Regions from separate parts of the Devosia sp. GW821-FHT12F11 genome, predicted to be linked through region 2. Evidence: riboswitches for the same ligand, from Rfam matches in the RefSeq annotation. Region 2 holds a riboswitch; the other holds the start of a gene.

Region 1 (4,732 bases), on a different contig from region 2:
ACGCGACGTCTATGGCACGCCCGACCTCAACCGCGACATCGACGGGCTCGACGGTACCGTGCCGGGCAAGACCCAGCTGACGCTGTATGCCGAAGTGCAGGCGCTGCTGAAGCGCGAGACGCTGTGGTTCTTGAGGAACGGGCGGTTCGAGCATGGGCTGCGGCCCTTGATCGATCGCTACCAGGACGGCATCGCCCAGGTACGGGCGATGCTCGGCGGGCTGCTCGGCAGTTATCTCGAGAACAGCATCGGCGAGCGCACGGCGCGGCTGGAAGCTGCCGGGGTCAAGCGCGAGATGGCACGGCGTTTCGCCGAGTTGCCGGTGCTGTCGCTCGGCACCGATATCGTCCTGGTGGCCGAGCGGACGCGGACGCCGGTGGCGGATAGTGCCATCGCCTTTTTCGGGGTGCTCGATACGTTCCAGCTCGGGCGGGTGATCGAAGAGGGCAACGCCATTGTGCTGGGCGACAAGTTCGACCGCATGGCGCTCGACCGGGCGCTCGCCAACCTGCTCCGGGCCCAGCGCGACCTGACGGCCGATGCGCTGGCGACCAATAACGGGGCGGTCGATACCCGGCTCAAGGCCTGGCGCGACGCCCATCCCGAAGCCATCGCCCGGGTGGCCGACGCGGTGCAGGGGCTGACCGAGGGCGAGATGACGGTGTCGCGCCTCTCGGTCGCTGCCGGCCTGCTCGGAGACCTGGCAAGGAGCGCCTGAGCTCAGCCGTTGGCCGCTTGCGACGGCGCAGCGAGGGCCGACCAGTCGAAATCGCGCGCCCAGGGCGCAATGGGTGCTGGAAGGACCTGACGGGACCGAGACGGTGGCGGTCAGTGGCCGCATCGCCGCCAATACGATGGAGATCGCTGCCGCGGCGGTGCAGAAGGGCCTCGGCATCGCGCAACTGCCGGCCTCGGCGGCGGCGCCGGCCATTGCCGACGGCCGGCTGCGCCGCGTCCTGCCCGACTATGCGTCGGCGGTGGGCGGGGTCTATGCGCTTTACCCCTCGAGCCGGCACCTGTCGCCGGCAGTCAAGGCCTTTGTCGAGCTCGCCGCCGAGCGGCTGAGCCGGGCGGCGGCGCGCGAAGACTGCGCGCCGGAGGCTTTGGGGGGCGATTAGTGCCGGAAGTGACGCATCCCGGTCATGATCATGGCGATGCCGGCGGCGTCCGCCGCGTCGATCACGGCCTGGTCGTTCATCGAGCCGCCGGGCTGGATCACCGCGGTGGCGCCGGCTTCGACCGCCGCCAGCATGCCATCGGGGAACGGGAAGAAGGCGTCGGAGGCCACCACCGAGTTGGCGGTCAGGGCGCCCTCGATGCCGGCGGCTTCGGCGGCGTCGATGGCCTTGCGGTGCGCCACGCGGCTTGAATCGAGCCGGCTCATCTGGCCGGCGCCGATGCCGACGGTGGCGCCGTCCCTGACATAGATGATGGCGTTCGACTTGACGTGCTTGGCGACCTTCATGGCGATCTTCAGGTCGCGCAGCTCGGCCTCGGTCGGTTGCTTCTTGGTCACCACCTTGAACTCGGTGTCGTCGACATTGCGGTCGTCGCGACCCTGCACCAACAGGCCACCGGCCAGCGATTTCACCGTCAGGCCGCCGGCCTTGGGGTCGGCAAGCGCGCCGGTGAGCAGCAGGCGGAGGTTCTTCTTCGCCGCGATGATGCGGATCGCTTCCTCGGTGGCGTCGGGCGCGACGATCACCTCGGTGAACACCTTGACGATCTCGGTGGCGGTCGGCCCGTCGATGATCTGGTTCAGCGCCACGATGCCGCCGAAGGCGCTGACAGGGTCGGTGCGGTGGGCCAGTTGGTAAGCCTCGATCAGCGTCTTGCCGATGGCGAAACCGCAGGGGTTGGCGTGCTTGATGATGGCGACGGCCGGCACTGCCGGGTCGAATTCCGACACTAGTTCGAAGGCCGCGTCGGTGTCGTTGAGGTTGTTGTAGCTCAGCGCCTTGCCCTGCACCTGGCGGGCGGTGGCGACGCCGGGGCGCTGCTCGCCGGTGGTGTAGAAGGCGGCCCACTGGTGCGGGTTCTCGCCGTAGCGCATCACTTCCTTGAGCCGGCCGGCGAACGAGCGGTAGGGCATCTCGGCATAGTCGAGGGTTCTGGCGAACCAGCTCGAGATCACCGAGTCATAAGCGGCGGTGCGGGCATAGGCCTTGGCGGCGAGGCGCTGGCGCAGCTCGTAGGGCACGCCGCCCGAGGTGCGGATGTGCTCGAGCACCGTGTCATAGTCGGCGGGGTCGACGATAACAGTGACATAGGCGTGGTTCTTGGCCGCCGAGCGGATCATCGCCGGGCCGCCGATATCGATGTTCTCGATGGTCTCGTCGTAGGAGGCGCCCTTGGCGATGGTTTCCTCGAACGGGTAGAGGTTCACCACCACGAGGTCGATGGCGCCGATCTGGTGCTCGTCCATCGAAGCCCTATGGGTGGGGTTATCGCGCACCGCGAGCAACCCGCCATGCACCTTGGGGTGCAGCGTCTTCACCCGGCCATCCATCATTTCGGGGAAGCCGGTGAGATCGGAGATGTCCCGCACGGCTGCACCCGTCGACGCGATCAGCTTGGAGGTGCCGCCGGTCGAGACCAGATCGACACCCAGCCCGGCCAGCGCCTTGGCGAAATCGGCCATCCCGGTCTTGTCGAAGACACTGAGGAGGGCGCGCTTGATGGGAACTATGGCGTTGGACATGGGGGCTCCGTCACGGTTGAAGGGGGGCCCAGGCGAGCGGCAGCTGTCGTTCGCGTTCCCCGATGGTGGCCCATCTCTTCTCGCCAGTCGCGCGAACGCGGGCCTTATTGCAGAAACAGCTGACGTTGGGAAGGTATTCGGGAAAGGTACTCGGTCAGTTCTCTTCGAGGGTAAAAATCCAGCTCACTTCGCTGGCATCGGAGACGAGCGTATCGAGCACCAGTTGCTTGGTGCGGTGGAAGCCGAAATAGGCGGATTGCCGGACGCTGTCCTCGATCCGCATCTCGGCGCCTTCCCAGAGGAAGGTCCAGACTGCACCGGAGTTGAGACGCAGGCGGATCAGGTCGTCGGTCAGTTGCACCTCGGTCTGGTGGGCGAGGTGGAAGCGGATGGCGGCGGCGCCGGAGACCCGGCTGCGATGGCGCACGAAACGATCCTGCCCGACCAGGGTCTTGCCCTCGGCGAGCAGCGTCAGGTGGCGCTCGAGCGTCACGCCGAAGCGTTCGGCATAACCGTGCGAGGTGATGATCAGCGTGTCGTCGGCGCTGCGGGCCTCGATCTCGCTGGGGCGGCCGAGCTGGATCAGGCGCCCGGCCAACGGACCGGACGGCGCGATCGCCGCGGCCGACTGGGCGTTGATGGTGGGCGCCGAATGGGCGATGCCCTGGCGGAACAGCAGCGCGTCGTCATAGTCGGATGGCGCCGGGCCGCAATTGCAGACCACGAGGTCGCGACCGTGGCTGAACTCGAAGGCCATGGCGCTGGCATGGGCGTGGGCGGTGAACTCGGGATCGGCGACGAGGCCCGAATCCGCGACGACGATGGAGCGGCCGGCGATCAGCCGGCCATAACCGCCGGCGGTGCCGGTCTGGCGGGCGCGGGCGGCGCTCTGCGCCTGGATGGCGACGATCAGGTCGTGCGGCATCTGGCCGGTGCCGTTGAAATAGGCGGGTTCGCCCGTGCCGAGCGAGATGGCGTCGAGCGCCCGGTGCATGCTCTCGGTCAGCTCTTCGAGGTCGCGCGAAGCCTGCTCGTGGTCGCGGCGCAGCGCCAGCTTGATGGTGATGAGCTCGATCAGCAGCTGGATCTGGATCTTGGCCGAGCGGGTGCGGTGCAACCCGTCCTCGTCGATCTGGGTGTCGACGAGGTTCAGCACGTGCCGCACCCGCCCCTCGACTTCGGAATTGGGCCGGTCGGAGCAGAGCGCCACGCCGACCAGGGCGATGGCGACGAGCAGCGCATCCACCGGGTCGGTGGCGAGCAGCGCCCGAATCTTCAGCGACGAGATCTGCGTGGAAAGCGAGCGGGCGATCTGCTGGGTCTGCTCGAGCGAGGCGCCCTCGACGAGGAGGTTGTAGTGCCGCAGCCAGTTGAGCACGCGGCGGGCGGTGAGCGCCGGACTCCAGCTGTCGCGGTTGAAATGGCCCTCGCGCCCGATCCAGTCGAGCGTCATGGTGCGGGCGAAGCGGCGCTCCTCGTCGGTGCGAGCATCGCGGAAATGGCGGAGCCAGGCGAAGGCCTGCAGGTCGTCCTGCCAGTCATCGTGGTCGACCTCGAGCGAAAACGGCGAGACACCGTGCGTGTCGACGAGCTTGCTCGCCAGCAGGTAGCGGCCCTGCATCATCTCGAGGATGGTTTCGCGATCGGTGGGGCGAAACTCGGCGAGCGCCCCGATCAGGTCGTCATTGCTCGGGCCGGTCCAGGTCCAGCGGATCAGCGGATTGGTGACGATGTGATCGGCCGCGGACAGCATGGTGCGGCGTGCGAGGAAACGCAGCGAATGTGCCAAGTCTACGTCCTCACATACGTTTGGCCGGCGGGCTCTGATAGGCCCGCGCGGACGACTTGCCAAGGGCCAGCCAAATTATCCGAAGCAGGATTGCGTTTCGTTGAATCGCACTTCTGCTCCGGGTCTTTATCTGGTCGCGAGATCGAACCGGAAAAGTCTGCAACTTTTCCTGATCTCGCTCTAGCCACGCCTGAAGCGTGCAACGAAGAACCCATCGAGAGTGCCGCCCTTATCCCCAGGAA
Region 2 (4,732 bases):
GTGACGACGATCTGGTAGACGCCGCGCCCCTTGTCCTCGCGCTCCCAGCGGGCGCGCAGACGGAACGAGCCGCGGCCGGTCTCGTAGGAATTGAGGATCGAGGCCTGGCTTTCCACCAGGATGCCGCCGGTCGGAAAATCCGGACCGGGGATGTAGCGCATCAGATCGGCGGTGGTGGTGCTGTCGCGCCCGTTGTTGATCAGGTGCAGCGCCGCGTCGCAGATCTCATCGACGTTGTGCGGCGGGATCGACGTCGCCATGCCGACGGCGATGCCAGTCGAGCCGTTGGCTAACAGGTTCGGGAAGTTGGCGGGCAGCACCGAGGGTTCCTCGGTGGCGCCGTCATAAGTCGGCTTGAAGTCGACCGCGTTCTCGCCGAGGCCCTCGAGCAGCCGCGAGGCCACCTCGGTCATGCGCGCTTCGGTGTAGCGGTAGGCCGCCGCCCCATCGCCGTCGATATTGCCGAAGTTCCCCTGGCCGTCGACCAGCGGGTAGCGCATGGCAAAATCCTGCGCCAGGCGGACCATGGCGTCATAGATCGACTGGTCGCCGTGCGGGTGGAAGCTACCGATCACGTCGCCGACCACCTTGGCCGACTTCTTGTAGGCGCCGCCGGGATCGAGGCGCAGCAGCCGCATGGCATGGAGAATCCGGCGATGCACCGGCTTCAGGCCGTCGCGGGCATCGGGCAGGGCGCGCTGGGTGATGGTGGAGAGGGCGTAGGAGAGGTAGCGCTCCTCGAGCGCCTCGCGGAGATCCACGACCCGCTTGTTCTCGCCATCGGGCGGGAGGGTATCGGGATCGTCGCTCATCGGGTGGTCTCAGTCATGCGAATCATTTTCGCACTATAGCGATTGGGGCCTCGAACCGGGCGTGCAGCAAGGCCGCATCCCCGAAGTTTAGCGGTTCGTCGCAGCCGGCCTGACGTGGGAGCAAAACCCGAGAAGCGCCGCAACGGGTTGCGCCGGCAACGGCTTGCGCTACGATCACCACATGCTTCGCCTCATCCTTGTTCGCCATGCCAAATCCGCCTGGGACGATCCGGGGCTGACCGATTTCGACCGACCGTTGGCGCTGCGTGGTATCGCGGCGGCGGCATGGATCGGCGACACCCTGACCAAGCACGGCTGGTTGCCCGACCGCATCGTCTGCTCCACCTCACGCCGCACGCGCGAAACGCTGGAACTTGCAATGGCCCGCCTGCCGGCCAACGGTCCCAGACCTGACGTGGTCTGGAGCGATGCCGTCTACGACCGGCGCGACCATGACTATCTGGGCCTGATCGCAGAGCAGGGGGGCGACACAAAAGTGCTGATGCTGGTGGGGCACAACAGCGCCACCGAGAACACAGCGCTGGCACTGAGCGCTGGCGGTGAGGCCTTGGGGAATTTTCCGACTGCAGGCATCGCTGTGATCGACTGTGAGGTCTCTGACTGGATGGAGCTGGCGCCTCGCTGCGGGCGCCTGCTGCATTTTCTGCGGCCGCCGAAGGGGTAGCCCGGGACGGGGCGCCGCAAGGGGCGCCCCGATGCTGCAATCAGAGATTGCAGCGATGGTAGCGGCCATCATAGCCAAGGAACATGTCGGTCTCGGCGTTGTACGAGCGATAGCGCGCCTCGCAGGCTGCGACATGACCATCGAAGCCGTCATAGCGGTCGACGTTGCGGTTCATGCTGCCGACGATTGCGGCGCCCACGGCAAAGCCGAAGATGCCGGCGGCGACGCCGCCGAGGTTCGGCTGGTTCCAGCGATACCAGTTGCGGTACTCGTTGGTGCCCCACCGATTGTGATTGCGGCGCCAGTCATCGCAACCGCGCCAGTTCGGGTGATCGAGGCAGCGCTCCGAAACGTAGCGCTGCTGCTGGCCGATACTGATATTGACGGAAGCCGCGCTGGCAGGGGCGGGGATCATCATGATGCCGGCAAGACCGGTACCGATAATCGCGGAGGCGAGCTTTTTCATGTGAGACTCCTGGTCTTCTTGTTATCGACGCTTGCCCTGACAACGTGCAGCGACACGCATAGTTGCTGCGGAGGCAGGGGGCAGGGGCTTTCATCGGCCGGCCAGTTCTGCGATAACGGGGCGTTCGCGCGACTGGCGAGATCAGATGGGGCACCATCGGGGAACGCGAACGAGCAGCTGCCGCTCGCCTGGGCACCCAACCGAAACCCCATGGGAGCCCGCATGAACCGGACCATCCAAAGATATTGCCAGGCTGTCGTCAGCTTGGAATCGCTTGGGCCAGCGTGCTACACGCACGCCAACCGAAACCCCAATCCTTCTGCCCCGGGAGACGCCAAATGAGCGCCGCCACGTCCCTTCCGCTCTTTCCCCGCTTCTTCACCAACACGCTGGCCGAGACCGATCCTGAGATCGCCGAGGCCATCAAGCTGGAACTCGGTCGGCAGCAGCACGAGATCGAACTGATCGCGTCCGAGAACATCGTGTCCAAGGCCGTGCTCGAGGCCCAGGGCTCGATCATGACCAACAAGTACGCCGAGGGTTACCCGGGCAAGCGCTATTACGGCGGCTGCCAGTACGTCGACATCGCCGAGAACCTCGCGATCGAGCGTGCCAAGGAGCTGTTCGGCGCCAACTTCGCCAACGTCCAGCCGAACTCCGGCTCACAGATGAACCAGGCGGTGTTCCTGGCGCTGCTCGAGCCCGGCGACACCTTCATGGGCCTCGACCTGAACTCGGGCGGTCACCTGACGCACGGCTCGCCCGTCAATATGAGCGGCAAGTGGTTCAAGGTCGTCTCCTATGGCGTGCGCCAGGACGATCACCTGCTCGACATGGATGAAGTCGCCCGTCTCGCCCGCGAGCACAAGCCCAAGCTGATCCTCGCGGGCGGCACCGCCTATTCCCGCGTGTGGGATTGGGCCCGCTTCCGCGAGATCGCCGATGAAGTCGGCGCCTTCCTGATGGTCGACATGGCGCACATCGCTGGGCTCGTCGCCGGCGGCGTGCACCCCTCGCCGGTGCCGCACGCACACGTCACGACCACCACCACGCACAAGTCGCTCCGCGGCCCGCGCGGCGGCATGATCCTTTGCAACGACGAGGCGATCGCCAAGAAGATCAACTCGGCGGTGTTCCCGGGCCTGCAGGGCGGGCCGCTGATGCACGTCATCGCGGCCAAGGCGGTGGCCTTCAAGGAGGCGCTGCAGCCCGAGTTCAAGGCCTACGCCCGCCAGGTGGTGGCCAATGCCCGCACCCTCGCGGCGACGCTGATCGAGAACGGTCTCGACGTGGTTTCCGGCGGCACCGACAACCACCTGATGCTGGTGGACCTGCGCAAGAAGAACGCCACCGGCAAGCGGGCGGAAGCCGGCCTCGGTCGCGCCTACATCACCTGCAACAAGAACGGCATCCCGTTCGACCCGGAGAAGCCGTTCGTCACCTCGGGCATCCGTCTGGGCACCCCGGCGGCAACCAGCCGTGGCTTCGGCGAGGCCGAGTTCCGCGAGATCGGCAAGCTGATCGTCGAGGTGCTGGATGGCCTGCGTGAAGCCAACTCCGACGAAGGCAATGCCGCCGTCGAAGCGGCGGTGCGCGACAAGGTCATGGCGTTGACCTCGCGCTTCCCGATCTACGCCGACTGAGCATAGCTTCGCTTTCGCGGAGCATCCCTGGAGCCTACCGATGCGCTGCCCCTATTGCGGAAACGACGACACGCAGGTCAAGGACAGCCGGCCGACCGAGGACTCCAACGCCATCCGTCGCCGCAGGATCTGTAATGCCTGCGGCGGCCGTTTCACCACCTTCGAGCGCGTGCAGCTGCGCGAGCTGCTGGTGGTCAAGAAATCCGGCCGCAAGGTGCCGTTCGACCGCGACAAGCTGGCTCGCTCGGTGGGCACGGCGCTCAGGAAGCGCGACGTCGAGCCCGAGCGGGTTGAGCGCATGATCTCGGGCGTGGTGCGCCAGCTCGAAAGCCTCGGCGATGTCGAGGTGACTTCCGATCAAATCGGCGAGTTCGTCATGGAGGGGCTGAAGGGCCTCGACGATGTCGCCTTCGTGCGCTTTGCCTCGGTTTACAAGAACTTCTCCGCGGCTGACGATTTCCGCTCATTCCTGACCGAGCTCGGCAACGACGAGCGCCTGAAGCCCAATCACGACGATTGAGATTGCGGTTCGTGCGCCCAGTGGCTAAGCCAAGGGCAGAACATTGCGCGCTTCGGCGCGCACAACAGAATGACTTTCCAATATGGCCCAGCCCAAGCCGCGTGATCCCTCCGCGCCCCGCACCGCCAACCAGCGCGGTGCGGCCCGCCTCGCCGCCGTCCAGGCCCTCTATCAGATGGATGTCGGCCGCCAGACGCTCGAGGATACGCTCAGCCAGTTCAGCGCCATCCACGTCGGCCGAGAGGTCGAGGGCGAGGAGTATCTGCCGGCCGATGCCGATTTCTTCCGCCAGATCGTTACCGGCGTCATCAAGGCGCAGCTGCAGATCGATCCGGCGGTCGACAACGCGCTGGTCGACGGCTGGCCGATGCCCCGCATCGACGCAACGCTGCGCGCAATCCTCCGGGCCGCGACCTTCGAGTTGCTGCGGCGCAAGGACATCCCGGCGCGCGTGGTGATCACCGAGTACGTCGACGTCGCCAAGGCGTTCTACGAGGATGACGCCCCCAAGATGGTCAACGCAGTTCTCGACGGCGTGGCCCGAGCGGCCGGCCGCGAAGACGAAGCGGCGAGAGCCAGGTAGGGCAGGATGGACGAGCGCGCCAC

The links. A riboswitch is a leader RNA that binds a small molecule or an ion and turns the genes downstream of it on or off. The one in region 2 is predicted to bind ZMP and ZTP.
Region 1: linked by a shared signal. The riboswitch ahead of purH (bifunctional phosphoribosylaminoimidazolecarboxamide formyltransferase/IMP cyclohydrolase) and the one ahead of glyA (serine hydroxymethyltransferase) in region 2 are both predicted to bind ZMP and ZTP.

What each region holds. Positions count from the first base shown of each region.
Region 1 covers NZ_JBXAPX010000001.1:116,539-121,270, reverse strand. Annotated here, with positions in the region: gene AC1ROK_RS00655 (NAD-glutamate dehydrogenase) at 1-718, shown strand, start outside; gene AC1ROK_RS00650 (LysR substrate-binding domain-containing protein) at 681-1,118, shown strand; gene purH (bifunctional phosphoribosylaminoimidazolecarboxamide formyltransferase/IMP cyclohydrolase) at 1,115-2,701, opposite strand; ZMP/ZTP riboswitch at 2,721-2,802, opposite strand; gene AC1ROK_RS00640 (heparinase II/III family protein) at 2,856-4,490, opposite strand; gene AC1ROK_RS00635 (RsmB/NOP family class I SAM-dependent RNA methyltransferase) at 4,671-4,732, opposite strand, start outside.
Region 2 covers NZ_JBXAPX010000003.1:436,326-441,057, reverse strand. Annotated here, with positions in the region: gene parC (DNA topoisomerase IV subunit A) at 1-812, opposite strand, end outside; gene AC1ROK_RS12195 (SixA phosphatase family protein) at 994-1,497, shown strand; gene AC1ROK_RS12190 (BA14K family protein) at 1,538-1,963, opposite strand; ZMP/ZTP riboswitch at 2,082-2,164, shown strand; gene glyA (serine hydroxymethyltransferase) at 2,302-3,606, shown strand; gene nrdR (transcriptional regulator NrdR) at 3,647-4,126, shown strand; gene nusB (transcription antitermination factor NusB) at 4,209-4,709, shown strand; gene AC1ROK_RS12170 (MFS transporter) at 4,716-4,732, shown strand, end outside.